DNA from 3 places in the Pedobacter sp. SG908 genome. Region 1 is predicted to be linked to each of the others. Evidence: riboswitches for the same ligand, from Rfam matches in the RefSeq annotation. Region 1 holds a riboswitch; each other region holds the start of a gene.
The links. Region 1 has a riboswitch for S-adenosylmethionine ahead of metH (methionine synthase). Riboswitches for the same ligand answer to the same signal wherever they lie in the genome.

Region 1 (10,759 bases):
TCTGATTATCGAAAAACATCTGCGTAACAATAAACTCTGCGCCAGCTTCAACTTTCTTTTTCAAGTATTTGAAATCGGTACTCATGTTAGGCGCTTCGAAATGTTTTTCAGGGTAGCCAGCCACACCGATACAGAAATCGCTTTTAAAGGTTTCTACATCTTCGTGGAGAAATTTACCTTCGTTATGGTTCTTGATGTGCTCGATCAAATCTGTAGCATAACTGTGTCCGCCAGGAGTTGGCACGAAATTCCCATCTGCCTTACGGGCATCACCACGCAAAGCCAAAACATTATCGATACCCAAAAACTGTAAATCGATCAATGCATTTTCGGTTTCTTCTTTGGTAAATCCACCGCAAATAAGATGCGGAACGGCATCAACCTTATATTTATGGATAATAGCTGCACAAATGGCAATAGTACCCGGACGCTTGCGATAAGATACCTTTTGTAGCAAACCATTGGCTTGTTCTTTATAAATGTAATCCTCGCGGAGCGAAGTTACATCAATAAAAGGCGGATTAAACTCTAGCAATGGTTCTATTGCATCATAAATCCATTGTATACTTTGCCCTTTAATAGGCGGCAATAATTCAAAAGAGAACAAGGTTTTACCCTTTGCGTTTTTTATATGTTCTGTAATCTTCATACTCCTAATCCCGAATAATCGAGACTTTAAATTTTAATTTGTATACAATTCCCTCTCCCTTTAGAGGTTAGGGCTTAATAAGCTAAATTCGGACTCAACCACCGTTCTACTTCTTCAATCGGCATATTCTTTCTGATGGCGTAATCTTCAATCTGATCTTTAGTAATTTTTCCTAATCCAAAATACCTCGAATCGGGATGCGCGAAATAAAACCCACTTACTGCCGCTGTTGGATACATGGCATAACTTTCGGTTAAGCGTAATCCTATTTTATTCTCTGCATCAAGCAACTGGAATAAAGTTCCTTTTTCAGTATGTTCCGGACAAGCAGGGTAACCTGGGGCCGGACGAATACCTGCATATTCCTCCTTAATCAATTCCTTATTGCTCAAATTTTCATCCTGTGCATAACCCCAGTATTCTTTACGCACGCGTTCGTGCATCCGCTCGGCAAAAGCTTCAGCTAAACGATCGGCCAATGCTTTGGCCATGATGCTGTTGTAATCATCGTAATTGGATTCGAACTCATTCACCAGTTCATCAATGCCGATACCTGCGGTTACGGCAAAACCACCAAAGTAATCCTGAATACCACTTTCTTTCGGTGCAATGAAATCAGATAAAGCATAGTAAGGTTGCCCATCTACTTTTTCGGCCTGCTGGCGAAGGGTATGAATAGTTACCAGTTTAGAGTTCTCAGTTTTCAGTTCGGAGTCATTTGACAACTGATCACCGGCAACTGTTAGCTGAATATCGTCTCCTACCGCATTTGCCGGCCAGAAACCAATTACGGCTCTTGCTGTTAACAATTTTTCGTCGAGGATACGTTTTAATAAAGTCTGTGCATCATCGAAAAGTTTCTTCGCTTCATCGCCTACATTTTTATCATCGAAAATTTTCGGGTAACTACCACGGAGCTCCCAGGTATGAAAAAATGGCGTCCAATCGATATATGGAACCAGTTCTTCTAAAGGATAATTATCGAAGATCCTTGTACCAGTAAATTCCGGAACAGGTAGATTAGGTTGAAAATCGATCTTAAATTTATTTGCACGTGCTTCTTCTAGGGTTTTAAAGCGTTTATCCGATCGTTTGTTTAAATGCGCTTCACGGGCTTTATCATATTCGGCCCTGATACCTGCAATATATTCGTCTCTGGTATCTGGATTCATTAAAGTACTGCAAACCGTAACGCTTCTGGAAGCATCTAACACGTGGATAGCAGGTCCAGAGTAATTTGGTGCTACTTTTACTGCCGCGTGGATCCTTGAGGTAGTTGCACCGCCGATAATTAATGGAATGGTAAAGCCTTCGCGTTCCATTTCTTTTGCAAAGTGAACCATTTCATCAAGTGATGGTGTAATTAAACCGCTTAAGCCAATAATATCGGCATTTATTTCCTTGGCTTTTTTAATGATCTCCTGCGCAGGAACCATCACGCCCATATCAACAATTTCGAAGTTGTTACAGGCTAAAACCACGCCCACAATATTTTTTCCTATATCGTGCACATCGCCCTTAACAGTGGCCATTAATACTTTTCCTGCGGAAGAGTTTTGATCCTGATCGGGATTATCCAGTTTCTCCTGTTCTATAAATGGCAATAAATAGGCTACGGCTTTTTTCATTACCCTTGCCGATTTAACCACCTGGGGCAAGAACATTTTTCCGGCACCGAATAAATCACCCACAATATTCATCCCGTCCATCAACGGCCCCTCGATTACCTGAATCGGGCGGGCATATTTTTGTCTGGCCTCCTCTACATCATCATCCAGGTATTCTACAATTCCTTTAACCAAAGAATGAGATAATCTCTCTTCAACAGAGCCTTTTCTCCACTCTTCATCTTTAACCACCTCTTTACCTTTCGATTTTACGGTATCAGCATATTCTACCAAACGCTCTGTTGCATCTTCCCTTCGGTTTAAGAGCACATCTTCTACCCTTTCTAGTAGTTCGGGTGGAATTTCCTGGTAAACCTCCAACATCCCCGCATTTACAATTCCCATATCTAAACCAGCCTGAATGGCATGGTAAAGAAATGCCGAGTGCATGGCTTCTCGCACTACATTATTTCCCCTAAAAGAGAACGAAATGTTAGAAACCCCTCCACTCACTTTAGCATGAGGCAGGTTTTCTTTAATCCAACGGGTGGCATTTATAAAATCGACTGCATAATTATTATGCTCTTCCAATCCTGTTGCAACGGTTAAGATATTCGGATCGAAAATAATATCCTCTGCCGGGAAACCAATTTCATTCACCAGGATATCGTAACTTCTTTTGCAAATTTCCTTTCTACGCTCGTAATTATCAGCCTGTCCCTGCTCATCAAAAGCCATTACTACTACCGCAGCACCATATTGCATAATTTTGCGGGCGCTTTCGCGGAATTTCTCCTCCCCTTCCTTTAAGGAGATGGAGTTTACAATCCCTTTTCCCTGTAAACATTTTAAGCCGTTTTCAATAACCGACCATTTGGATGAATCGACCATGATGGGCAATTTAGCAATATCAGGTTCAGAGGCAATGAGGTTTAAGAATTTGGTCATTGCCGCTTCCGAATCCAACATCCCTTCGTCCATGTTCACATCGATTACCTGCGCACCGCCCTCAACCTGTTGTAAGGCAACAGCCAATGCAGCTTCATAATCACCGCCTAAGATCAGTTTAGAGAATTTAGGGGATCCGGTAATATTTGTTCTTTCACCAATATTGACGAAAATGCTTTCTGGAGTGATGGTTACCGGTTCCAATCCGCTTAAACGCATGTAAGGCTCAAGCACTGGTACTTTCCTCGGCTCGGCTTTCCTCGCATTTTTAGCAATACAACCAATATGCTCTGGCGTGGTACCACAACAGCCACCCACAATGTTCACAAAACCTGATGCAATAAAATCGTCTACCAAATGTGCCGTTTCATGCGGTTGCTCATCATAAGCTCCAAACTCATTTGGTAAACCTGCATTTGGATAGGCCGAAACATAACAACCTGCTTTTGCGGCAAGCTCCTCAATATGCGGACGCATTTCTTTAGCTCCCAAAGCACAGTTAAAACCAATACTTAATGGTTTAGCATGCATTACAGAGTTTAAAAAAGCTTCGGCTGTTTGGCCTGAAAGCGTTCTTCCAGAGGCATCTGTAATAGTACCAGAAATCATGATCTCCAGTTTACGGCCAATTACCTCTTCATATTTTTTAATGGCCACAATAGCCACTTTAGCATTTAACGTATCGAAAATGGTTTCGATTAATAATACATCAGAACCACCATCTACCAAACCACGTACCTGTTCGTAATAAGCTGCTTCCAGTTCATCAAAATAAACCGCCCTAAAACCAGGGTCGTTTACATTTGGCGACATGGAAAGGGTACGGTTGGTTGGGCCAATAGCACCGGCCACAAAGCATTTACGATCTGGATTTGCAGCCATAAATTCGTTTACGGCTTCTTTTGCCACACGTGCACCTTCAAAACTCATCTCGTAAGAAAGGTCTTCCATCTGGTAATCGGCCATGGAAATGCGCTGTGTACTGAATGTATTAGTTTCGATGATATCGGCACCAGCAGCCAGGTACTCCAGGTGTATTGTTTTAATAATATCCGGACGTGTGATGTTGAGCAAATCGTTATTGCCTTTTACATCACAGGGATGGTTTTTAAATCGTTCCCCTCTAAAATCTTCTTCGGTTAGGGTATATCGCTGAATCATGGTACCCATTGCACCATCAATCACCAAAATACGTTTTTCTAATTCTTCTCTTATGCTCATTCTTGTTGTAAGATTTGAGATATGAGATGTTAGATATGAGCATGGATAAGACGCAATGTCTCAAATCTCAAATCTATAGTCTCAAGTCTCTAAAAGGCTTATTTAAAAAGTTGGTACGTGAATCGTAATCCTAAACTTATCTGTTTCCGCTATTTGCAGAATAGAATTTAGCACCTTGTAGGTTACAGGTTGCTAAGACTTCGTTGGGTCTAATCCCTCCGTCTTTCTTAATAAGCATACAAAAATGCAACAAAGCAACATCAATTCCAAAATTTATCGCATTGCTACCAAATAAAATTACAAAGGCCACGCAAAACTGCGCGGCCTTAAGAATTAAGAATATTGTTCTGTTTCTGGAGATTATCTTCTGTTACCGAAAATACGCAATAGTGATAAAAACAAGTTAATAAAAGTAATGTAAAGTGAAAGCGCACCCATGATTGCTAATTTTTTGCTTTCATTTACGCCTAAAGTGTTTCCATTTTCATCCAAACCTTCACCTATTCTTTTAAGCTCCTGAACTTTATATGCAGTTAATGCAGTAAAAATCGCCACTCCGATAAATCCCATAATATAACCTAATGTTGAGCTTCCCAAAAACATATTGATAACGCTAATGATCACTAAACCGATTACACCGGCAAATAATATTGGGCCAAACTTACTCAAATCTGTATCTGTAGTATATCCCATTATTGCCATTACTGCAAATATCGCGGCTGCTGCGGCAAAACTAATTACCACTGATGGTAAAGAATAGGTTAACAAGATGAAACTGAGCATTACTCCTGTTAATACAGAATAAAGCAAAAACACGCCTATTAACGCCTGATAAGACATTCGTTGCATACCGGCCCCCATCAGGAATACTAGCCCTAGTGGTGCAAATATTGCAATGTAACCTAACACAGTAAAGCCACCCTTACCTGTTTGTGGGTTATAAGATAAAAGATAATTCAATACTTCCGGTGTGCTGGCGATAAAGTAAGCTGCAACTGTTGAAACAGTTAATGCCACAAACATCCATAAGAAAACATTTCCAAAGAAACGTTTAGATGCAGATTTTTCCTGTACAAAAACACTGTTGTCTTGATATTGATAATTTTGTTGTTCCATTTTAAATTTGTGTATTTAACTATATAAAAATAAATATTTAGTTTAATCTTTTTGTCAGCAGTTCTTCAACTTTTTTAAAGAACTGTAGTGGTTTTAGTGTGCGCCATGGCAGATTGTCAAATGCACCACCAAAGTTAATGTAATAATCGATGTTATTATCGCGAAACTCGGTGATTACGTGTTCCTGAAAATTTACCCCAACAATCCAGCCATCTTCTACTTCCTGAAACCACTCTTCATAATAACTGTCATCAGAGGCATGAAAATTAAGCACATTTTCACCGATCAGGATAAATTTATTAATGCCTTCGTCCATCATCAGCTCTAAAATATCGCGTTTCAGCAGCATAATATCGTTATTAATGGCATCGTTCCATTCCCCTATAAACTCTATAATGGCATAACTGCGGTCATAATCAACGTACAACACCTTCATGTACAAGGTATTCGAGCCGAACTCATCCCATTGTGGGTGCAGTAAAAAGTTATAAATCTGCTTATCGAAGTAAAGTTCCGAATATTCGGTATTGTAAAATGGCGAACGCTCATCTTCTGCCGAAATATAATCATCTCTCCACTGATAATAAGGCTCAATTTCGTGCATGCTTCTTTTTAATTATTGAATGAGTGAGTTTTGAATGAGTGAATGTTTGATACTGCTGCTGAATTCAATCACCCTCTAATTCTATCACTCAAGCATTCTCTCATTTCTTAATGTCCGGCTTCAACTGCTTTACGCACACTTCCATAACGGGTTAATAACTCTGCTGCTTCTTCATAGCCTATATTCAGTTCATCGGCAACCATTTGTGTACCACGGTCTACCAGCTTATGATTGGTTAACTGCATATCGACCATTTTATTGCCAACTACACGCCCCAACTGAACCATAACAGTAGTGCTTAACATGTTTAATACCATCTTTTGCGCCGTACCCGATTTCATCCGGGTAGAACCGGTAATAAACTCAGGCCCTACTACTACTTCAACTGGAAAATCAGATTCGGCAGCTATTGGCCCACCGGTATTGCAAACAATACAGCCGGTTAAAATGCCATGCTTGCGTGCCGTGTTTAAACCACCGATGACGTACGGGGTAGTACCCGATGCTGCCAGGCCAACTAAACAATCTTTTTCATTAATCTCAAATTCCTGAAGATCTTTCCAGGCTTGTTCGGCATCATCTTCAGCAAATTCTACCGCTCTTCTAATGGCTGTATCGCCGCCAGCAATAATTCCTACAACCCAATCAAAAGGAACACCGTAAGTAGGCGGGCATTCTGAAGCATCTACTACACCTAAACGGCCACTTGTACCTGCACCTATATAAAAGAGACGGCCACCTTTTTTCATCCGTCCAGCCACTGCCGACGTTAATTTTTCAATCTGAGGCAAACATTTTTCAACTGCAAATGCTACAGTTTTATCTTCGTTATTAATGCCCTGCAAAACTTCTAATACCGACATCTGATCGATGTGGTCATAGTTAGATTCTTGCTCGGTAACTCTATTCATAAATTTAATTTTGATAAAATTCGGTAAATTCTTTCTAAAAACTGCGCTAAAAATCCAAAAATATGTGTCATAAATTTCAAGCGACGCCTTCCTTGCGTTAATTAATGTTAAATATTATAAACAAAAGACATGAAAATGCAGTTAAAAAATATATCAACTCGCTAATTTTCATAAATTTGCAGTAACGCTGATGAAAAAAAATACCCGTAATAACGCACTGATCGCTTTAAGCTATTCTGTAATTTTAATAGCGGGTATGTTTTTGGGCATAAAATTCATTAAGGATCAAGGTTTTGGCGTTAAAAAAAGTCCGCAGTTAGCCAACAATAGCGACGAAAAATTAAACGAGATCTTACACATCATCAATGGCAATTATGTTGATGACATCAATACCGATTCGCTTCAAAACTTACCTATCGACAGTGTTTTACACCAACTCGATCCACATAGTGTTTACCTCCCACCAACGGATGCGCAAGATATGACCGATAACCTGGAAGGGAACTTTGAAGGCGTAGGTATAGAATATTATATGCTTAACGATACCATGATGGTTACCAGTGTGGTTAAGGATGGGCCAGCTTACCAGGCAGGAATTAAATTGGGCGATAAGATTTTGAGTATCGATACCGCAGTAGTAAGTGGCCGAAACCTACCCAAAGACCAACTTACCGGTCGTTTTAAAGGTAAATCTGGAACTGGTGTGAGCGTAGTGCTTTTACACTCGGGGGCTTCACAAAGTAACCGAATCATGGTTACCCGCGGCAAAGTAAACATCAGCAGCATTGATGCCGCCTATATGATCAACAACGAAACAGGTTATGTACGAATCAGTAAATTTGGTGCTAATACCGACAACGATTTCTCCGTCGCGGCTAACAACCTGAAAGCAAAGGGCATGAAAAAGCTGATTCTTGACCTGCGCGATAATGGAGGTGGTTATTTCACTGCAGCTACAGGACTTGCTGATCAGTTTTTGGGCGAGAACAAACTTATTGTGTATACGCAGGGTAAGCATGAGCCACGTACCGATTATTTTTCTACAGGAACAGGCGCTTTTCAAAATGGCAAACTGGCTGTCTTAATTAATGAAAATACGGCCTCGGCCAGCGAAATTGTAGCAGGGGCTATCCAGGATTTGGGGCGAGGGATTATTGTTGGCCGCCGCTCCTTTGGCAAAGGTTTGGTACAGGAGCAATTTGCTTTTGGAGACGGCTCTGCATTGAACTTAACCATCGCAAGATATTACACACCATCTGGCCGGAGTATCCAAAAATCTTACAAAAAAGGTTACGACGCTTACAAACATGAATTAGACGAGCGGATGATGGACGGAGAGCTTACAGGAGACCGTACTTCTTTTCAAGATTCTATTGAGAAAACCGAAGGTGTAAATATTCAGCAGAACAGAAAAGTTAAACCTATTGGCGGTATCCAGCCAGATATATTTGTGAGATTAGACACGAATGGTTACAATAAGTTTTACAGTAATTTAGTAAGTAAGAAAGTACTTTCCGATTACGTGTTTAATGTACTTACCAATAAGTACAGTGCCAGTTTTGTAGAACAGAATATCAATATCTTCACCATAAACGATAATGATTTTAAAGATTTTATCGGGTTTCTTCAACGTAAAAACATAGCGATAGATCGTTTTCAATTGTACAATTCGAAAAATGTGATCTTAAATGACCTTAAAGCCTTGCTTTGTCGCTACTATCTGGGCGATGTAGGCTATTATAAGGCAGCAAATCAAACCGACAATGCGGTAAGACAAGCACTCCTTAACCTTCAGTAGCCATATTTTATATTTTGCGAGGATAAATCTACAGCCTACACAGAATTTTAATTCATTAAAAACATTAAAAACAAAATAATATACTTAATTATCATAAAATAATAATACTATATTCTGTTTTTGCTAATTTTGGCAGCAAATCATCTCTTTTATGGAAGCGAGCAAATTACAGGAAAAGGATCAACAGGTATTAAATGATCTATTGGAAAATGTTAAGCAACAGACCGATTTATTTTTAGGTTATCCCGTTTCGAAAGATTTCGATTATCAGGCATTATCCGAATTTTTAAAATATCCGATGAACAACCTGGGTGATCCTTTCGTTACTTCAACCTACGGCGTAGGCTCTCGTGAGCTGGAAAAAGAAGTAGTCCAGTTTTTTGCCGAACTTTTCCGTGCTCCTGCAGATAATTGGTGGGGTTATGTAACCAATGGCGGCTCAGAAGGCAATCTATATGGCTTATACCTTGCCCGCGAGTTACATCCAAAAGGAATGGTTTATTATTCGGAAGCGACACATTATAGCGTGCAAAAGAACCTGCATTTACTCAATATGTCGAACATTGTTATCCGTACACAGGAAAACGGAGAAATCGATTACGAAGACCTTGAACACACCATCCGGATGAACCGCCATATGCCTGTTATTATTATGGCCAATATTGGCACCACCATGACCGAAGCACGTGATGATGTGGCCAAAATTAAAAGCATCTTAAAAAAACTGGCTATCCAGCATTATTATATACATGCCGATGCAGCACTTTCTGGCACGTACAGTGCATTAATTGAACCAAGACCAGCATTCGACTTTGAAGATGGTGCAGACAGCATCGCCATTAGTGGTCATAAGTTTTTTGGTTCGCCCATGCCTTGCGGAGTGGTAGTTGCCAAAAAATCGAACCGCGATCGAATTGCCCGTTCGGTGGCTTATATCGGAAGTGTTGACACCACCATTACTGGCTCTAGAAATGGGCATAGCCCCTTATTTTTATGGCACACCATTAAACGTTTGGGTATAGCAGGTTTAAAAAGCAGAACCATGCACAGTTTAGCAACCGCAGCTTATACGGAAACCAAGCTTAAAGAAATTGGTATTGCAGCGTGGCGGAATGTGAATGCCATTACCGTAAACTTCCCTACCCCACCTGCAACAATCTGTAAAAAATGGCAGCTGGCAGCAGAACAGGGAAATTCGCATATCATCTGCATGCCTAATGTAATGCAATCGGATATCGATCTTTTGATTGCCGACCTTGAAGTGGAAATGGCGTTGCACGATTGAGGATATACAAACATTTTAATGCCCCAGCTGTTTAATAACGATGCTAAATTAGTATACACAAATCAAACAGGTTTCTATGAAAATAATAATTGTAGGTGCAACAGGTACACTGGGCAAAAAAGTAGCTGAAGCTTTTGCCCAAAAACACGAGATAATCCGCGTAGGAAATACCAAAGGTGATGTTCAGGTAGATATTACCAAGGAAGCATCAATTAAGGCCATGTTCGAGCAGATTGGCGCTTTCGATGCCCTGATCAGTACCAGCGGAAAAGGCCCATTTGTGCCTGTAAGCCAGATGACGGGTGAAGCATTTAAGAGTGGCTTACTAGACAAACTATTGGGTCAGGTTAACCTCGTACTTATCGGCCAGCATTACATTAATCGAGGCGGTTCATTTACGCTAACTTCGGGTATATTGGCCGATCATCCTGTAGCTGCCGGTGCCGCACTAAGTGCAGTAAATGGAGGATTAAATTCTTTTGTTCTCGCTGCTGCCCCAGAACTCGAAAATGGCGTTCGTATAAACGCCATCAGTCCCAACGTGGTTGAAGATTCCCCTGCTTATTTCGATTCTTTTCCTGGCGAGATTCCGGTTGCCATGGAGAAAGTAGTTAAAGCTT
Region 2 (10,759 bases), on a different contig from region 1:
AGCTAATTTATCGGTTAAACAAAGATCTTTATAATCAGGCTATTGTTTTGCGGCGGGAAGGCAATCTTCGCATGCTTAAAATGCAGCAGGAATTAAAGGATAAAAAAGCAAAGGGAGAAGATATTGGCCATGGCAACGAAATGTTTTTGAAAATGCCGGTAACCAACGATACCCAATCTTTTGAGGATTATGTAAAAGGTTATGCAGGAGATAGTTTATTTGCTATTTATGGCACTAATATCAGTCTCTACCACAAGTATTACCGTCAAAATTATGAGTATTTTTATCCCTCTGGCGTGTATACCCTTCAGTTAGACCATGATGCACAAAAACTAGGTATTTCTAACCGTAAAGTGGCGCTTTTAGATAAATGTGTAAGTTTATTGGAGGCCAGAAAAGAGGTAGCAATGGCTCAACGTTTGCTCGAACGTTACACTACTCAAAAATTCAACAAAGCAGCTGAATGGAGAAATTGGCTCAATCTAAACCGCAATAACCTGTTTTACACCGAATCTGGTGGTTTTAAATTCATGGTGAACACCTATGGGAAAAATGTTCCTGTTGGCCAACAACAAAGCTATCAATTACCAAAAGCCATTGCAGGTGGTGAATCTACCACAGCCGATCCAGTAGCCGTTTCTGCAAGATTTATTCCCGGTAATGACAATAAAAAAGACAGTTTGCTTATCGAAGCTAAAATTTTAAAAGGCTGGCATATTTATGCTTATGTATCTAAAGATAATCCATTTGTGGTTACCGAAACCAGATTGGAACTTCCTGAAGGTGCAGTGGCTGATCAAGAATGGAAAACAACAGCAGCTATTCCTTATCCGGGCAACGAGGGCATGTTTATTTTTGAAGGGAAGGCAAATTTTAGGATAATGGTCGATTACAGTAAGGCCAAAGCTGGCACTAAAATTAAATGTGGCTTATACTATCAGGTGTGTGATGAAACCAAATGTTACCCACCTAAAGAAAAGATATTAGAAATACTCATTTAAGCTACTTATGCAAACAGTAGGGCCTGTAAAATGGCCTTACTGTTTTTAACCCTAAAAGATATGATACCTTTTTTCAGGCTTTGCCTATTGGCTATGCTGAGTGTACTCGCATGTACTTCGCTACAGGCACAACCTCCTGCGAATAAAGCAGATGCTCTTCATAAGAAACTTTTGGCAGAAATGATTAGCTTGCCTGCACCCAATTTTACCTTAAAAGACCTCGCTGGAAATGTAGTGTCGCTAAAGGATCTAAAAGGGAAAGTAATTGTACTCGATTTTTGGTCGACATGGTGTGTACCCTGCAAAAAATCTTTTCCTGCGATGCAGCTTGCCGTTAATACCTATAAAAATGATCTTTCTGTAAAGTTCTTATTTATCCATACCTGGGAAACCAGCAAAACACCAGTTGAAGATGTAAAAAAATATATCGCACAATCGGGTTTTAATTTTCAGGTGCTGATGGATCTGAAAGATGAAGCTGGGCGTAATGCTGCGGTTGAAGATTATGGGGTGATTGCTATCCCTGCAAAATTCGTTATCGATAAAGCAGGTAATATTGTATTTAAACTAACTGGGTTTACCGGAACCGATGCCGCTGCGCTCCAGGAAATTTCTGAGCGGATTACATTGGCAAAAAATCATAAATAATAATGAATAATTCTATAAAGGCATTAACAGTAACCTTAGTGATACTGTTTCACCTAAATGCTACCGCACAGAAAAAGCTGGTGGCTAAATTTCAGTATACCATTGCCCAAGCGGTTAAAAAGGCATATCCTGCAAGTGTACGCATGTGGGGCTTCGATGTACAGCAGAACCAAAGAACCAGTGCACAGTTTAGCGGCGTGGTAGTAAGTGCCGATGGTTACATCTTAACGGCTGCACATACCATTTTACCGGGTAAAAATTATAAGGTGTTTTTTCCTGATGGACGTGAATGTATTGCAATGGCTTTAGGAAAAATAGAAAATAAAGATACGCCTGGCATTCCAGATGTGGGCATGATGAAAATTACCGATAAAGGCACCTATCCGTTTGCAGAGATGGGTTATTCGGCAAGTTTGCTTAAAAACGAACCTTGTATCAGTATTTCTTATCCCGAAAGCTTAAACCAAACACTCCCAACTTTAAGGTTGGGCAGTGTTGCAGAAGTAAAAAACGAATATGGTTTTATCCGCTCCACCTGCAAAATGGAACCTGGCGATTCTGGTGGCCCGTTATTCGATTATTATGGTCGTGTAATCGGGTTGCACAGTGCCATTGATGTTTCAGAAGAAATGAATTTTGAAATTCCGGTTGACCTTTACCGCCGTTATTGGACAGCCTTGAACAGTGAAACACTTTATACGGCTTTCCCTGAAAAACAAGATAGTGTGAAAACAGATCCCTTGTCTTTGCAATTACAGAAAGAAAGCAAACAAAAGGCTTTACACCCTGATTTTGATATACCAAGGCTTAAAAACAGCTGCTTTTTCGTCAAAAGTTTGATAAAAGGAGAAAACCAGGATATTTGCGCTACTTTATTGAATGTTAGCACAGCAAATGGAGCTAAAAAACAGTTTCTACTGAGTAAAAACACTATGGTTGGCGAACAAGCACAATGTGATATTAATGGAATCGCAGTGCCGATTAAGTTGATTGGAAAAGATCAGGAAAACGACCTGGTTTTATTTGAACTTGAACAGCGAATAACTGGTGGAATTGATTTAAATATTTCTGATGGCGACAGCGTTAAAATAGAAATGGGTAAACTTCTTTATAGCATTGATCCCGCTGGCAAAGTGATGCGCAGTATTTTGGGCAGTACGCTATTTAATTTGTCGAAAATTAACAGTCAACCTTATTTGGGAGCTATGGTGGTATACAATTCCAGCCCAGTTCAATTCTCATTAATTAAAGAAGGTAGCCCGGCCGAGAAAGCAGGAATAAAAGTTGGCGATGAACTCATTGGCATTAATGGGAAACTCATCAAAAAGGCAAATGAATTTGCGCCCGAAATGATGAAATATTGGGCAGGAGATGAGGTTACTTTTGAGTGGGCCAACGCAACTGGGAAAATGCACAAAACTTTCAAGCTCGACGGAAGGGGGCAACCGGTCTCCAATCATCCGGCAGAGAAATTTGAAGGTGGAAAATCAGAACGAAGAGATGGTTTTAATGCTGTTTTTACACACGATGCAGCCATTAAAGCAAATGCCTGCGGATCGCCAGTTTTTGATTGGGAAGGGCATTTTTATGGGATTAACATTGCTCGGTTTAGCCGGACAACAACGGTGGTGATACCAAAGAAAACAATTATTAGTTTTGTATCGAAAGCTATTCAATAGCTTGGTGCTTTTGCCACTGAAGCAGTCAGTAAAGGTTGTCATTCTGTCCAAAGGACTCCTACGGAGAGTCTGTCGAAGAATCTTTATTTAAATTCCTTTATCTATTTTTGGTGCACTGGCCCAGGTTAAATAAACCTTATTGCAGCGGCTATCCTTTTTGCTGCAGGGCCAAACAAACAGCAATAACATTCGCAAAAAGATAGGAGCGGAAAGAAGGACTGCCTAAACCGAAGCGTGCTAACACTGCTTTCCAAAAAGGGGACGGTATATATTTTTGAAGCGCAATGTCAGGGGTAATTATTAAAGTTTGTTCCCGTTCTCCGCTGTATCCCTCCGATGTGCTTCAGGGATGCCGCTTCGCCCGGGGCTAAAAATGCAGTTACTACTAAGAACAAAATGTAAAACGCTATTTTGTTCCTTGTACAAACCTTTGTTAAATAAACCTTATTGTAGCGGCTATCCTTTTTGCTGCAGGGCCAAACAAACAGCAATAACATTCGCAAAAAGATAGAAGCGGAAAGAAGGACTGCCGTAGCCGATAGGCATTACACCTGCTTTACTAAAAAAAAGTAAAATTAATTTCTGGAGCGCAAAGGCTGAGCTACTATTAATGTTATTTCCCGTTCTTTGCTGTATCCCTCCGCTGTGCTTCAGGGATGCCGCTTTGCCCGGGGCTAAAAACACAGTTGCTACTAAGAACAAAATGTAAAACGCTATTTTGTTCCTTGTACAAACCTTTGTTAAATAAACCTTATTGTAGCGGCTATCCTTTTTGCTGCCGAGCCAAACAAACAGCAATAACATTCGCAAAAAGATAGAAGAGGAAAGAAGGACTGCCCGAACTGAAGTGCGCTAAACCTGCTTTCCAAAAACGATACATTATGCATTATTATTTATTATTTGGAGCGGCTTGCCTGTGCTACCATTTAATTTGCCACGGAAGCACGGAAATCAAGGAAGTTCTATTGGTCGGTGTCTCACCGACCAACGCTTTATTTCGGTTGGTGAGACACCAACCGATAAGAAATGAGAGTGCTATGCCTATTTCTTCAATAGCGTATCAATTTCTGTATTAAATTCTTTAATAAACTCATCATAAAACTTACCAGTGGCCGGGCCATTAAAACCAGTATGGATCTGGGCTACATTACCTTGTTTATCAATTATTATCGTGGTTGGGAACGATAAAAAAGAATCGAGTGCAGGCAACGATTCGGATACAACCTGTTTATCGGCAGTACCTGCAATAACCTGGTCGTAATCAATTCCAAAACGTTCGCGGAAACGTGTCATCACCTTTTTTGCATATTCAGGTTCGGTTGAGCGTTCGTAATGTAAAGCGATAATTTCTACACCGCGGTTTTTGTTCTTTTTGTACCATGGCGCCAAAAAGGTAGCTTCGTCAACACAGTTAGGGCACCAGCTTCCGGTGATGGTCAAAATCACCACTTTGTTTTTATACTTCTCATCTTTTAGCGAAATCTTTTTCCCGTTGATATCAGGAAAGCTAAAATCAAGTGTTTTATATCCTTTTTTAAGGTAGGTGAGTTTATAAGGATCAGGCAGGGCAGCATCTTTATTTTTGGTCCCGGTAAAAGACTGGCTTCCCCTTGCACCTAAAATTTCACCGGTTAATGAGCCATCTGACTGGAAAGTTCCTTTATAATAGGCAGGAGATGAGCCAATAAAACTAGAAAGTTGAAACTCATTTCCTTCCACAACACCCTCCAGATAGCGCGAATCGCCTGTTACGCGTAGAAAAGTACCCGTAAGTTTGTTTCCCGTTTGCTTAAATAAACCTACTGTTTTTTCTTCTTTACCATTTGGCGATTTAAAAACCACATCATAACTACCAGAATAGTCTGCTGTTGCTGGTTTATCTGCCGTTTTAAAACGATAATTTTTTCGTTCAGCAATAATTACCAAAGGTTGGCCAGTTTTATCTTGCTTTCTTAATGTACCAGATAAATGATCGCCATCTATTGCAAATGCGAGTTCGTTATCAAACTGATCCAGTTTTACGAAAAGTGAATCAGCAGTCTGTTTTACCAGACCACCTTCGAAACTTTCTTCGGCATTGCGGAAATATAATTTCTGTTGACCGCTTTTTTCATTGATCTCGAAATTAAAAGGAATTTCCAGACCTTCCTTTACTTTCGCTATGCCGCGCCAATTGCCGAGGGCAACAAAGGCTTTTGATTTTATTTTGTTGAGTTTTACTACCTGATTGGGTAAAGTATTATGTTCCTGGGCATAGATAAAAGTTGTTGATATGGCCAATACGGCTGCTAAAATGGATTTTAGTTTCATTGGGGATGTATATTTATCGACTAAATTAGTAGACAAAGATATGGATGTAATTGCCAAAGAAAAAATATTTCAATAAAAATCTATAAAAACTATAGGATAAATGGAATTAATTATACCTTTGCCCCAGTTATTTTAAAATACTTATCAAGAAAGGCGGAGGGAATGGCCCTATGAAGCCTTAGCAACCATCTAATTTTTAGAAATGGTGCTAATTCCATCTCAGATGAATCTGGGGTAGTTAAGTCAGTTGTTTGCGTTATCCTTATAAGAATATATGGAGCACTTCTGATTTATGGGGTGCTTTTTTTTTGCCCTGATGCACGCTTGAAAAGTAAATACGGTTTAAAGAAAATTATTCAGATGAAAAAAACAGACAAGCTAAAAGCTATTGATGTAAACCTTAGTGCATACTTCCGAATGCGCATGCCCTGTTAAAATCGCTCCATTTAACAGGCTTTTTTGATCTAACCATTCCTTTGTTTTCTTATAAAACACGGTTATTAACCGTTAGGAATTGTTTTGCCCAAAATTATTATCCCTTATTAACTAATTAACTACACAATATGCTTAAAAATTTAAAATCAATAGCGCTTATCTTTTTGCTCCTCATAGCACAAAAGCTTTCCGCTCAAGATGTCACGGTTACCGGAACTGTAAAGTCGGCAGATGGTGAAACACTCCCAGGTGTTTCCATATTAATAAAAGAAACCAAACAGGCCACCATTTCTGATGCAAAAGGAGCTTTCTCTATTAGTGCACCAGATAAGGGCACATTGGTATTTTCTTATATCGGTTTTAAGAGTCAGGAAATACAAATCAATAAAAACGCAGACCCAGTTTCGGTCATTCTTCAATCAAGCGATAATGCGTTGGATGAGGTAGTGGTTACGGCATTGGGTATTTCGCGACAGAAAAAATCGCTAGGTTATGCTGTTCAGGAATTAAAAGGACAGGATTTGGCTGAAGCTAAAGAATCCAACCTGGTAAATGCACTGGCCGGAAAAATAGCTGGTGTACGGGTAACTAACAGCCAGGGGAGTATGGGGTCGTCACGAGTGGTTATTAGGGGAGAAACTTCCATTGCAGGAAATAACCAGCCATTATTTGTAGTTGATGGGATTCCGGTAGATAACTCTCAGTTAAATTCGGCTGGGGCAAGAGATTATGCCAATACCATTTCAGATATCAATCCGGAAGATATAGAATCGATGAGTGTGTTAAAAGGACCAAATGCCGCGGCGCTATATGGCTCGAGGGCTGCAGCAGGCGTTATACTCATTAAAACCAAAACGGGTAAATCGAAAAAAGGATTAGGCATTGCCATCAATTCGAATGCTGTTTTAGAAACTTTACTTACCCTGCCCGTTTATCAAAATGCTTTCGGTCAGGGATCGGAAGGCAAGTTTAGTTACGTAGACGGTGCAGGTAAAGGCATTAACGATGGCGTAGATGAAAGCTGGGGTCCTAAATTGGATGGAAGACTAATTCCACAATTTTTTTCGAAGGGAGTAGCCGTTCCTTTTGTGGCACATCCCGATAATGTGCGCGATTTCTTTCAAACAGGATATTCATTGAACAATGGGGTATCGGTTGCAGATGCTGGTGAAAAATATGATTACCGGATATCATATAATAACCTAAAACAGGTGGGGATAGTACCTAACTCTGGTCAGGGCAAAAATTCCTTTGTGTTCAATACATCATTAAAAATAACACCGAAGTTAACCTTAACTGCCAATGCAAATTATAGCAAACTTAACTCTGATAATTTACCTGGAACAGGCGGTTCGAGATCAACCAGTACGATGTTGCAGTTTACCTGGTTCGGCCGTCAGGTTGATATTAACCAATTGAAAAACTATTTGGACGAAAATGGAAAAACGTTTAACTGGAACAACAGTTATTACAGCAATCCTTATTGGGTAGCATACGAAAATACAGTATCGCAAAACCGTAGCCGGATTATTGGAAGTTTAGCCCTTAACTATAAGATTATTGATGGACTTGATTTCAATTTCAGATCAGGGACCGATTATTACAACGATAGACGTAAAGTTAGGATTGCCTATGGTACCAATGGAACACCTTTCGGCTCTTATACTGAGAGTGCCTTTACCGTAAGTGAAAATAATACAGATGCGACATTAAACTTTAACAAACAGTTGAATGATGATTTTAGCCTCGAATTGTTAGGTGGTGGGAACATCCGTAGACAATATATTGAGCAGAACGATCAAAGTGCACCTAAACTGGCCATCGCCGGACTTTATACCCTTAAAAACTCTCGCGATCCCCTGATTTCATTAAATAATTTATCAAGACTAAAATCTTATAGTGTTTATGCCTCTGGCCAGATTGGCTTCAGGAATTACCTTTTTGCCAACATTACGGCCCGTAACGATTGGTCATCTACCTTGCCGGCGCAGAACAGGTCTTATTTTTACCCATCATTTAATGGAAGTTTTGTAGCAACCGAGGCGTTCGATATTAAAAGCAAAGCTCTTAACTATTTAAAAATACGCGGAGGTTGGTCTAAAGTTGGTAAAGATGCCGATCCTTACCGTTTGATTAATACTTATGCATTTGGTGCGCCGTTTAGCATCAGTTCCGATCTGCAAAAGTTATATCCTAACATTGTCGTTGCAAATCCTCAGCTAAGTCCGGGTGCTATAGATTTAAACCCTAATCTCAAACCAGAGACTACTACTTCTACAGAACTGGGGCTTGAGGCGGTATTCTTTAATAAAAGGTTACGTTTCGATTTAAGTGCATACAATACCAATAGTTATAATCAGATTTTGGCTGCTGATGTAAGTCAGAGTACTGGTTTCAGCTCAAAATTGCTTAACGCTGGCAAAATCAACAACAAAGGGATAGAAGCACAATTGGGAATTACGCCAGTAAAAAAAGCCTTTACCTGGGATATTGATGTAAATTTTGCGGCAAACCGAAGTAAGGTAATAGAATTAGATGCCGAAAAATTGTTAACAAATTATGTAGTGGCTTCTAACTCGGCACAGGTTATTGCTACCGTTGGTCAGCCTTACGGCTCATTGTTCGGATCAGCATATTTGAGAGATGGTAATGGTAATATTGTTGTAAACGCAACGGGCGCACCTGCAACAAATCCAACCAAACAGGTACTGGGGAAATATACGCCAGATTGGATTGGTGGTGTGTATAATACTTTCACTTATAAAGGTATCAGTTTAGGGGTATTGGTTGACGCAAGTTTTGGTGGTTCTATCTATAATGGCACCTATGCAACAGGTACCTATACAGGAGTATTGGCTTCTACACTTCCTGGAAGAGCAACAGAATATGGCGGAATCTCATATTATTATCCGGATAATAAGAAAGAAAATGGTACAGTAAGGGTAAATGGGACTGCTCCGGCGGGCGTAACAGTTTATGATGATGGGATTATTTTTGATGGCGTAACGGCTGATGGTAAACGAAATGAGAAAGTATTACCAGCTCAACAATATTATAAATCGTTCAGAAATATTGATGAAGCAAATATTTTCGATGCTTCATATGTAAAACTCCGCGAGGTTAAATTAAGTTATAACCTGCCATCAAAATGGCTTCGCCCATTAAGTTTACAAGGGGTTTCGGTATCGCTTGTCGGCCGTAACCTGTGGATTATTCACCGCAACACAGTAGATATTGATCCTGAGGTTGCTTTCAATACTGGTAACGGTCAGGGTTTGGAAAGTTTATCTAACCCGAGCACACGCAGTTATGGTATCAATCTAAATGTTAAATTTTAATTATCTCCATGATGAAAAATAAAAAACTATATATTCTGGCCATTTTGGCAATTGCTTTTACATCTTGTAACAAAGAACTGGATGAGGTAAACATCAATCCGAATGCCCCTGAAATTCCACAGGCCGATTATTTACTTACCGGGGCAATCAAAAATACATCAGATACCTACTGGGGTACTACAAATAATCTGAATTCGAGTTTGCTTTTTGTACAACATTGGGCTAAAGTACAGTACACGGAAGAAGATCGGTTTATCTATTCAAACAGTAGTTTTACCTCATTGTGGTCTACAGGATATGCGCAGAGTATCGCTGGCTTAAATAAAATTGTCGAATTAGCAGATGCCCAAGGTAATCCAAATTATAAAGGTGTAGCCCTGGTACTGAGATCGTGGGTGTTTTTATTGCTTACCGATGCTTATGGAGATGTTCCATATACTCAGGCAGGAAAAATTAAACAGTTTGTTACACCAGTTTACGACAAGCAAAAGGATGTTTATTATGGAATTTTAGCCGATTTAAAATCTGCCCAAACAGCTTTAGATCCTGCTTTAGGAGCTCCAGCTATTTCTGGTGATATCATGTATGGAGGTAATATTACCCACTGGAAGGAATTTGCAAACTCATTGCGTTTGCGTATTGCTTTGCGTATTGCGGATAAAGAGCCGACAAAATCAAAAGCAGTAATTGATGAGATTAAGGCTGAAGGAGGGAATTACATCAATAGCAATGCATTTAATGCTCAGCTTGTTTATCAGACCTCACCACAGCAAAATCCTGTTGCGGCATCATTTGAAACTAGAAATGATTACCGGATTAGCAAAACCATAGTGGATAAACTTTTTGACTTAAAAGACCCAAGGTTGCCAATATATGCAAGTAAAACAGAAAATGTAACACCACAAGTTTATGTAGGTATTCCAAATGGTTCTACAAACTCGGAGGCAAGCGCAATAGGTTTGGCAAATTCTTCAAAACCAGGTGCTTATTTTTTAAATCCATTAGCACCTGCCGTAATTTTAAGTTACGCTGAAGTGCTTTTTGATAGGGCAGAAGCGGCAGCACGTGGCTTTACTACAGAAAATGCAGCTGACTTATATAACCAGGCCATTAGGGCTTCATTTGGACAATATGGTTTATCTGGAACTGTTGTTGATGATTATATTAATCAGGCTGCGGTACAATATGATGCAAGCAATTATAAAAAATCAATCGGGGAGCAAAAATGGATTGCCTTATTTGGGCAGGGTTTAGAAGCATGGGCAGAGCAGAGAAGGTTAGATTATCCGCAATTAACTGCATCTGTTAATACGGTGTTGAATGGAAAAATTCCGGTACGTTTTATTTA
Region 3 (10,759 bases), on a different contig from region 1:
TTGAACTGTCCTCAGTTGGAAATATGGTGAATATCGCTGCTTCGAATTCAAATAGTGCGGCCTATGGTTTGGGCTATTATCTCAAGTATTACTGTAACAGAAGCATGTCTCATTTAGGAGATAATCTATCTCCGCTTCTTAATATCCCAAAAATCAATAAAAAGGTTAGGATATCTTCGCCATTTCGCTTTAGGTATGCCTTAAATTATTGTACCATTAGCTATTCAATGGCGTATTACAAATGGGCTGAATGGGAACGTGAACTAGATTGGATGGCACTGAATGGGGTGAACCTGATGCTTGCACCTGTTGGAATGGAGGCGGTTTGGCAGAATACATTAAAAAAATTAGGCTATAATAACAAGGATATCGGCGATTTCATAGCTGATCCTGCTTTTAGTGCGTGGTGGTTAATGGGAAACCTGGAAGGCTGGGGAGGCCCGATTACTCAGAGTGTAATTAATCAACAGGCCAAATTAGAACAACAGATCATTAAGCGTATGAGAGACTTAAAGATTGAGCCCGTAATGCAAGGGTTTTATGGCATGGTTCCAACAAGCCTTAAAAACAAGATGAAAGCGGGCGTGATAGACCAGGGTAAGTGGGCTGGAGGTTTTACACGCCCTGATTTTCTAATTCCTACTGATACAGCCTTTAGTCAGGTAGCTGATATCTATTACACAGAAATGAAGAAGCTTTATGGAGCTGATCTTCACTTTTTTGGCGGAGATCCTTTTCATGAGGGTGGAAACTCCAAAGGGGTTGATGTGAGTACGGCAGCTACCATTATACAACGAAAAATGGATCAGCACTTCTCAGGCAGTAGCTGGGTACTGCAGGGGTGGCAATCGAATCCTTCTGAAGCGCTACTTAATGGTTTAGATAAAAAGAAAACGTTAGTGATTGAACTATTTGGAGAAAACACCAATAACTGGGAAAAAAGAAAAGGCTATAATGGAACTCCATTTGTTTGGAGTAACGTAAGTAATTTCGGGGAAAAGAATGGTTTATATGGTAAGCTTCAACGCTTTTCAGATGAAGTGAACAGAGCTAAAGGGAGCGAGTATGGACAGTATTTAGCGGGTATTGGTATTATTCCAGAGGGGATAAACAATAACCCGGTAGCTTTCGATTTTATGCTTGAGCTTGGCTGGCATCAAAATCCTGTATCAGTAAAGAGTTGGATTAAGACCTATCAGGACTACCGCTATGGAAAAAGCAGTTCAAAAATGGACCAGGCCTGGCAGTTATTGTTGCAAACAGCCTATAGCAGTCCAGAAATTTATCAGGAAGGGCCTTCGGAATCTATTTTTTGTGCAAGGCCTGGTGTTGCTATTAAAACGGTTTCAACATGGGGAACCCGCAAAAGAAATTATAATCCGGAACTTTTTTTGGAAGCGGTAAAACTTTTTGTAGCGGCTGGTGATGATTATGCAAATGTTGAAACATATCAAACAGATAAGATTGATCTCGTGAGGCAGGTATTGGCCAATAAAGGAGATAAAAGTTATCAGAATATGATTGAGGCCATACAGGCAAAAGATGCGGTTGCATTTAAAAAAGAAAGTGCTGTATTCCAGAAACTGATACTCCAGCAGGACTCATTGTTGAGCTCAAGCAGGTACTTTTCTTTAAACCGCTGGTTGGAACAGGCTATTAATTTTGCGAAAACACCAGCGGATAGAGAGAGGGCTTTAAGAAATGCAAAAATTCAGATAACCTATTGGGGACCCGAAAATAATCCAAAGACAGATCTACATGATTATGCGCATAAGGAATGGAGCGGTTTGCTAGGCTCTTTATATCTGTCCCGCTGGCAGCGCTTTATTAAGGAGCAATTAGCTAAGATGGAAGGTAAGGAAAGCAATAGCCCCGATTATTTTGCCATGGAAGTGGCCTGGACAAAGTCGGCTGATACCTATAGGCTAAAGCCTATAAATGTTTCTCAGCTAAATAAATTGATTGATAATATATTAAAATAACTGGTTTTTATTCCAAGTAGTTCGCATATAATTAACTAAGAACAACCATTACTGACGAAAAAAATATGAAAATTAAATTTTTACCATTGCTTATATTTATCTGTTTAATAAATAATCTGTTGGCGCAAACTAAATCACAAGATCCAAAACACACTTTCGCTATTGAGGGCGGTAATTTTCTGTTAGACGATAAGCCGATTCAAATTTATAGTGGAGAAATGCATTATGCACGCATTCCAAAACCTTATTGGCGCCACCGCTTGAGAATGATGAAAGCAATGGGTTTAAATGCTGTGGCTACTTATGTTTTTTGGAATTACCATGAAACTGCTCCCGGGGTTTGGGATTTTAAGACTGGTAATCGAGATATCGCCGAATACATCAAAACTGCTCAAGAAGAGGGTTTACTTGTGATCCTTAGACCAGGCCCATATGTTTGTGCCGAATGGGAATTTGGCGGCTATCCATGGTTTTTGCAAAAGGTGCCAGGCATGATTATTCGTGGCAATAATCCACAATATTTAGCTGCAACAAAAGCTTATTTTACTGCACTGTACGGACAGCTTAAAAATCTTTTAATAACCAATGGAGGTCCAATCATAATGGTGCAGGGCGAAAATGAATTTGGGTCTTATGTGGCTCAACGTAAGGATGTTCCATTAGAAGATCATAAAAGGTATAGCGCAGCTGTATTTCAACAGTTAAAAGATATTGGCTTTAATGTGCCATTTTTTACTTCAGACGGAAGCTGGCTTTTTGAGGGTGGCGCATTACCAGGAGCTTTACCAACTGCAAATGGTGAAGATGATGTAACCAAGCTTAAGGAATTGGTGAATAAATACAATGGTAGTAAAGGACCTTATATGGTAGCAGAATTTTATCCTGGCTGGTTAGCCCATTGGGCAGAGCCTTTTCCTAAAGTTTCTACGCAAGCAGTGGTTAAGCAAACGCAAAAATATTTAGATGGTGGCGTATCTTTTAATTATTATATGGTACATGGAGGTACAAATTTCGGTTTTACATCTGGCGCAAATTATGATAACAAACATGATATTCAGCCAGATTTAACCAGTTATGATTATGATGCGCCAATTAGTGAGGCTGGTTGGGCTACCGAAAAGTACAATGCTTTAAGAGATTTACTGAAAAAGCCAGAAACTCCAGCTGTTCCGGCAAAAATTCCTGTAATTGCTATTCCGGATATTATTTTAACAAAAGCAGTTGATTTGGAAGATATTAAAAGTAAAATTACACCAGTAAATGACGATAATCCTTTAACTTTTGAAGCTTTAAATCAAGGACATGGCTACGTTTGGTACAGCAAAAAATTTAATCAGCCTATTAGTGGTAAACTAGAGTTGGCTGGTTTGCGTGATTATGCCATTGTGTATGTCAACGGAACTAAGGTTGCTGAATTAAACAGCTATTATAAAAAATATGATTGTGATATTGACATTCCTTTTAATGCCGTTTTAGATATTGTAGTTGAAAATATGGGACGAATTAACTACGGGGCAAAAATCATTAACAGTACAAAAGGTATCATTTCTCCGGTAATTATTAATGGACAAACTATTAGCGGAAACTGGAATATGTATAAGTTGCCTATGGAGGTTGTGCCTAATTTAGCCTTGGCAAAAAATACGGCAACAGTTGGAAGACCAGCTTTTTACGAAGGAAGTTTTTCTCTAACAAAAACTGGTGATACTTTTCTTGATATGCGTGATTGGGGTAAAGGTATCGTGTTTATTAACGGAATAAATATAGGACGTTACTGGAGCGTTGGTCCCCAACAAACGCTGTACCTACCAGGTTGTTGGCTAAAAAAGGGCAAGAATGAAATTGTAATTTTCGAGCAGAATAATGACACGCTACACAAAGTAATTAAATCTGTAGAAGTACCTGTATTAGAATTACTGAAGCCTTAAAGTATTAACCTAGATGATCTTCGATCATTCCTTTAAGAAGTTATTCCATCGTTTTGGGTGATTTTTTATGAAGTTGGATTACACTGCCTTAATGGGAGGCAGTGTAGATCACTATGCGCTGTAACAATTATTTAGCTGTGGCTTAATAAATTATCGGGTATAAAACGAAACAATATCTAAATTCCGTTAAAAGGAAATAATGCAGTATTACATTACTCAGCTGACTTTTTTCTAGTAAATGTTTTTCGGTTCAGTCAAACTTTTTTACAGCTTAAAACAATGGTTAGATAAAATCTGGCAGTGTTTTAATGTGTTCGGTTCTAAGGTAATGTTTTTCATCAACTGTTTTGAAAAACAGTGATTGCAGAGTTCAAATCTTGTCTATTAATGTCACAACGCTGTAATTATATACATAATATTAGCTTGGCACAAAAAAATCAAATTAAAAACTATAAAATCTATAGAAATTATATACATTTGTGCCGTTAATATATTTTTGACTTATCCAGAAAGACGGAGGGAAAAGGCCCTATGATGTCTTAGCAACCTGTTGCCAAATAAGGTGCTAAATCCTTCCCGTAAGGGAAAGATAAGAATAACTTTCTCCGGAAATCTGAATAAGCAGTGATGATTTAAAATTGAAAGATGAGTATTTATTTAGATAATGCAGCGACCACCCCACTTGCCAGTGAGGTTTTTACAGCCATGAAGCCCTTTATTTTTGAATCATTTGCAAACCCGTCTTCGGCACACGCTTTAGGCAGGTATGCCAGAGAAGCCGTAGAGCGATCGAGGGAAATTATTGCGGATACTTTATATACAGAACCAGGAAATATTTTCTTTACTTCTGGCGGAACCGAAGGCGATAATACAGCTTTACTTTCAGCAGTTTATAACCATAATATCCGGGTTGTTATTACTTCCAGATTAGAGCATTATGCTGTTTTAAATACGCTTAAAGCTTTGGCAGACAGTGGAATAATCAGATTGGTATATCTTGAAAATGACAGTAAGGGAAAATTATCGCTCACTGAACTGGATACTTTGCTCAAAAATGAAGAACCTGCGCTGATATCCTTGATGCATGGTAACAATGAAATAGGAAATTTGAATCCCATTTTAGAAATTGCCGATCTTGCTGAGCATCATGGTGCCATATTCCATTCAGATACGGTGCAAACTATTGGCCATATCGATATTAATACCCGCCGGCTGGCGCCCGATTTTCTGGTGGGCTCGGCGCATAAGTTTCATGGGCCGAAAGGTGTTGGTTTTCTATATGCAAAAGAACCGGCTAATCTGCGTGCTTTTATTAAGGGAGGAGGGCAGGAATCGGGAAAGCGGGCAGGTACCGAGAACGTAGCAGGTATTGTAGGGATGGCAGCGGCACTTCAGCATGCCTATGATAACCAAAACCTTTACGAAACATATATCCATTCACTTAAAAAAAGATTGCTTAACGGGCTTACAAGCCTTTCTGAAATAAACTTTAACGGTTATTCAGATCATCCTGATAAAAGCTTATCTACGGTATTAAGTGTTTCATTACCCGCATTGCCCAATGGTGCAGATTTGTTACGAACTTTAGACAGGGCAGGCATATTTGTTTCGGGAGGAAGCGCCTGTTCTTCCAATCATTCATCGCATGTTATTGAAGCATTGGGAACTGGTAAAAATGAAGAAACAATCAGGTTTTCTTTCAGCAGGTTTAATACCGAGGCTGAAATCGATGAAGTGGTTGCGCAATTGAACAACCTTTACCACAATCGCCAGGAACGGCCAAATCTTCTTTACGCTTAAAAATAATTCCTAATCATACACCCATAAATTAAACTGAAATGAAAAAAACACTACTCGTTGCAGTTGCTGTACTACCACTAGCTGCACTGGCACAAAAACCATTCTCGTTAAACGGAACCCTAAAAAATGATAAGGGGAATGAGAAAATTTACTTGAGCTATTCGAAAGATGGTAAATCGTTTTTAGACTCCACTGAATTAAAAAACGGCACTTTTGCTTTTAAAGGTGAGATCGCCGATCCGCTAAGGGCTTCGGTATATAAAAAGCCCGCTGAAAAGAATGGAAAACGCGATTTCTTGTCCATTTACCTTGAACCTGCCAATATTCAGCTGGTATCTGCCGATTCTTTAAAAAATGCATCGATCAGCGGGTCGAAAGTAAATGCCGATAATGAAAAACTTAAGGCTTTAACCAAGCCGGTTCAGGATAAACTGGCTGCAATAAATGGCGAATTTGGCAAATTAACCGCCGAACAAAAGAAAGACAAAGCCTTAACTGAGGCCATTTATAAGCGCTACGAAGCTGCAAGTAAAGAACTGGAGCCCATTTATATCGATTTTGCCCGTTCAAATCCGCAGTCTTACGTAAGTTTAACAGCTATCTCCCAGATTGCAACCAGCGAATCTGCTCAACCTGAGGCAGAAAAGGTTTATGCTGCATTGGGTCAGAACCTTAAAGACAGCAAATCGGGCAAAGACATCTCAACCTATTTTAATGCGGTAAAAAACACCAAAATAGGCCTTCAGGCTATAGATTTTACACAAAATGATGTGAACGACAAGCCAGTAAAATTATCTGATTTTAAAGGTAAATATGTTCTGGTCGATTTCTGGGCATCGTGGTGCGGTCCTTGCAGACAAGAAAATCCGAACGTAGTAGCTGCCTATAATCAATATAAAGACAAAGGCTTTACCGTTTTAGGGGTTTCTTTAGATCAGCCTGGTAAAAAAGAGGCCTGGTTAAAAGCCATTGCTGATGATCAGTTAACCTGGACACACGTTTCTGATTTAAAATTCTGGGATAATGCCGTAGCCAAACAATATGGAATCCGTTCCATTCCGGCAAATTTCCTTATCGATCCAAACGGAAAAATAGTTGCTAAAGGACTTCGTGGCGAGGCTTTAAAAGAAAAATTAGCTTCGTTACTTGATGCTAAAACCAAATAATCACTTTTAATTAAAATTTATAAAAAACAGAACCGAAAATGATAAAACCTGCTTTTACGCAAAGTGTGTAAAAGTTTACCGGATAAAAAAACAGGGGCGATTGAGGCCGCCCCTGAATAAGTGATTTATCACGGTATGTGACAACTAATGCTGAATTAATATTTAATCACTTAAAATCGAATATAATGAAAATATCCTAACTGTTTAGTTGTTTCTGCAACTTATTAGCGAAAATATATTCTAAGCCATTAGAAATATACGCTATATACACGTTTACGCCAGCACATTTTTTTGACACTTTAATATTAAAGGTTTAACAGCCCGTGTTAAAATCGGCTCTGGCGAATAAATAAATGCCGTTTGGCATCACTAATTATTATTAATCTTCATAAAGAAATGAAACGAAAATTACTTTCGCTTATTATACTATGCCTTGTCGTAACCTTTCCTGTATTTTCACAAAGTAAGGTGATTACTGGACAAGTTATTGCAGCCGAAGATGGTCTTCCTATCCCGGCTGCATCTATCCGGATTCCGGGAACAAAAGCAGGCTCGCAAACTGATGCAAACGGTAAATATTCCATCGTCGTTCCGGCATCTGCCAAAACCATAGAATTCAGCTTTCTGGGTTTCGCTACTATCCGCGAAAATATCAATGCCAGAACGGTAATCAATATCTCTTTAAAGTCAGACGCAACTGGTTTGGATGAAGTGGTGGTAACTGGATTTGGGCAAACCATTAAAAAAAGAGATATTACCGGGGCCGTATCCAGTATTTCTTCTAAGGAAATAGAAAAAGTGCCCTTGGTAAGTTTCGATAGAGCTATGCAAGGTACATTGCCTGGCGTACGCGTAAATACCAACTCGGGCACACCCGGCTCGTCGGTAAGTGTTCTAATCCGTGGTACGGGTTCATTTAATGCAAGTACTGCTCCATTATACATTGTTGACGGTATCCAGGTCAACTCAGGCGATTTATCCCGAAGCTTATCAACATCCAACATCCTCAGTAACATTAATCCCGATGATATTGAAACCATAGATGTTTTAAAAGATGCTTCATCGGCTTCCATTTATGGTTCACAAGCTGCAAACGGTGTGGTAATTATTACTACCAAACGTGGTAAAGCCGGTAAAACCGAATTCGATTTCAGCAGCTATTTTGGTTATGCCGAAGAGGTAGATCGTTTAGATATACTTAATGGACCGCAATGGTTATCGACTTACACCGAAGAATATGTTAACCGCTATGGCGCCAACAGTTCGCAGGTTATTGGCCCATCAGGCGTTAAGACCATTTTTGGTGCAGATCCGGCTGCAGCCCCAACTTATAGCTGGTACGATGCTGCTTACCGTAAGGGACACACTCAAAATTATCAGCTTACTGCCAGGGGAGGTGATGCTAAAACCAAGTTTTATATCTCGGCGGGTTTATTTGACCAAAAAGGTCAGCAAATACAACAGGACTTTAAACGGGGCACATTTAAAAGTAACCTCGAGCATAATGTAAATAACAGGCTTTCGCTCGAAGCCAATATCAACTTAAGTACCTTTACCCAAAATGGTACGCTTAGCGGTTCTACATTTGCAAATCCTTCATTTGGTTCTAACTTCCTCATTCCCACACAAGCAGTGTATACTGCAAGTGGTGATTATAACGAACCGCTGCTGGGCGCTGTGGCCACCAATCCTATAAAATCGGCTAATTACGATATCAATAAAGGTACCACCAACCAGTTGCAAGGGATTTTTGCTTTAAATTATAAGATTATAGATGATCTTAAATTCAGGGTTACCGGATCGATTGATTATGGCGATATCAAAGAAGACCGCTTTCAGGATCCTAGAACCAGGGATGGGGCTTCTGTCAATGGCCGTTATACTTTCCTGGATACCGAGTTTAAAAATTATCAAACCAATGCCACGTTAAACTACAGCCATTTGTTCGGTACCAAACATAAAGTTTCCGGATTGGCAGGTTTCGAGTATCGCCATCAGGTTAACAATACCATTACTACTCAAAAAACCGGATTCCCGAACTATTTATTCAGAACCCTGAACGGGGGTACTGTTCTGGCATCTATATCATCAAGTTTTACCGAGTTTAAAAATCTGGGTTACTTTGCAAGAGGCGAATATGCCTTTGATGATAAGTATATTGTGAATGGAACCATCCGTTATGATGGAAACTCACGCTTTGGCGAAAATCAAAAATTCGGGCTCTTTGGTTCGGGCTCATTAACCTGGAGACTGTCTAGAGAAAATTTCCTTAAAGATGTGAGATGGCTTAGCGACTGGAAAATCAGAACCAGTTATGGAAAAGTAGGCAACTCGGGTATTGGTAATTTTGCTTCTCTTTCTACCTTTGGTTCTAACCCAGGTTATAACGGGGTAGGAGGTATTTCACCTGGTGGTTTACCTAATGTAGAGCTTACCTGGGAAGATAGCTATACGCTCAATTTAGGAACTGATGTTTCGTTATTTAACAATAGGTTGAGTTTTACGGCCGAATTCTATAACAAGCTGAATAAAAACCTGCTCTTAACCCGCACATTGCCTAGTACAAGCGGTTATAGTGGCGTAAGTGATAATGCCGGCAAAATGCAGAATCGGGGTTTCGAATTTCAGATCAACTCCGAAAATTTAACCGGAAAATTTAAATGGAATACCTCATTTAATATTTCGTACAATAAAAACAAAGTCCTTCAACTGATTACAGACGATCTCGATCCGAGGTTTCAATTGGTTGGCAATTCGGTAAGCAGGATTTTATCTTATCAGTATGCCGGGGTGAATCCGGCTGATGGAAGGCCGCTTTGGTTAGATGCCAATAACAACCTTACCTATAACCTTACTACCAACGACAGGAAGATTATCGGAGATAGCCAGCAAAAATATTTTGGTGGTTTTACCAATAACTTTTCTTATGATGGTATTGGCCTTGATATTTTCTTCCAGTATGCTACTGGTTTCTTATTATTCGATCAAAACAAAAACTTTCTCGATAGTTATGCCAATGCGTCAAACAGAAGTACAGATGTATTAAGAAGATGGACAGCACCCGGGCAGATTACAGATGTTCCGCTGGCTTATACAGGAGGTAATTATGTGAGCGGTGGTGTGGCTTCGAGCGCTTATAGTACATCATCAACACAGTGGTATAAACCTGGCGATTACCTCAGGTTAAAAGAGGTAAGATTATCTTATAAACTGCCTAAAGATTTAATTTCTAAAGTCAGGTTAAATAATGTATTACTATATGCGACAGGAACAAATCTGTTAACCTGGACCAAGTATACTGGTATTGATCCTGAAACTGTATTATCTGATAATGGAGGGGTGCCACAGGCAAGAACCTATACCCTTGGTTTTCAAATTGGACTGTAAAAAATATCAAAATGAAAAAATACACATATATATTTATCTTCTTAATACTTTTGGGGCTTTCGGGTTGTAAAAAAACACTCGAAACTAGCCCGAAAGATTCCATAGCCTCATCACAGGCACTAACCAATATAACTGGTGTAAGCAGTTTGCTTAATACTGTTTACAGTAACCTAAGGGGAACTGGTTATTATGGACAGTCGTTTAAGATTAATCCGGATATCATGGCCGATAACATTTATCCGATTCCGGGGCTTAATTCCAATCGCTTGATCACTAATTCTATTAATGCACCGGGTGCGCACATGAGTCTTTGGGGGTTATACACCTCGGGTATCAACCAGGCAAATTTGGTGATTCAGGCAGTGGGCAATGTCGCTGGAAGTCAGGCAGACAAGAATAAAATTTTAGGTCAGGCTTATGGTCTCCGGGCCTTGTTTTATTGGGATCTGGTAAAACTTTACGGTTATAACCCCCAATTTATTGTTAACGGATTTAA

Region 2: linked by a shared signal. The riboswitch ahead of FHT21_RS10420 (SusC/RagA family TonB-linked outer membrane protein) and the one ahead of metH (methionine synthase) in region 1 are both predicted to bind S-adenosylmethionine.
Region 3: linked by a shared signal. The riboswitch ahead of FHT21_RS00960 (cysteine desulfurase family protein) and the one ahead of metH (methionine synthase) in region 1 are both predicted to bind S-adenosylmethionine.

Annotation. Positions count from the first base shown of each region.
Region 1 covers NZ_JAAOYY010000002.1:890,868-901,626, reverse strand. The annotation lists gene metF (methylenetetrahydrofolate reductase [NAD(P)H]) at 1-649, opposite strand, end outside; gene metH (methionine synthase) at 724-4,425, opposite strand; SAM riboswitch class I at 4,559-4,662, opposite strand; gene FHT21_RS18855 (Bax inhibitor-1/YccA family protein) at 4,786-5,541, opposite strand; gene FHT21_RS18850 (hypothetical protein) at 5,579-6,145, opposite strand; gene murQ (N-acetylmuramic acid 6-phosphate etherase) at 6,253-7,056, opposite strand; gene FHT21_RS18840 (S41 family peptidase) at 7,247-8,854, shown strand; gene FHT21_RS18835 (histidine decarboxylase) at 9,006-10,139, shown strand; gene FHT21_RS18830 (short chain dehydrogenase) at 10,216-10,759, shown strand, end outside.
Region 2 covers NZ_JAAOYY010000001.1:2,546,947-2,557,705, reverse strand. The annotation lists gene FHT21_RS10440 (protein-disulfide reductase DsbD N-terminal domain-containing protein) at 1-1,001, shown strand, start outside; gene FHT21_RS10435 (TlpA family protein disulfide reductase) at 1,062-1,649, shown strand; gene FHT21_RS10430 (trypsin-like peptidase domain-containing protein) at 1,652-3,328, shown strand; gene FHT21_RS10425 (TlpA disulfide reductase family protein) at 4,370-5,638, opposite strand; SAM riboswitch class I at 5,777-5,883, shown strand; gene FHT21_RS10420 (SusC/RagA family TonB-linked outer membrane protein) at 6,202-9,411, shown strand; gene FHT21_RS10415 (SusD/RagB family nutrient-binding outer membrane lipoprotein) at 9,420-10,759, shown strand, end outside.
Region 3 covers NZ_JAAOYY010000001.1:235,786-246,544, forward strand. The annotation lists gene FHT21_RS00950 (alpha-N-acetylglucosaminidase) at 1-1,982, shown strand, start outside; gene FHT21_RS00955 (beta-galactosidase family protein) at 2,048-3,910, shown strand; SAM riboswitch class I at 4,409-4,506, shown strand; gene FHT21_RS00960 (cysteine desulfurase family protein) at 4,556-5,710, shown strand; gene FHT21_RS00965 (TlpA disulfide reductase family protein) at 5,749-6,876, shown strand; gene FHT21_RS00970 (TonB-dependent receptor) at 7,273-10,263, shown strand; gene FHT21_RS00975 (RagB/SusD family nutrient uptake outer membrane protein) at 10,275-10,759, shown strand, end outside.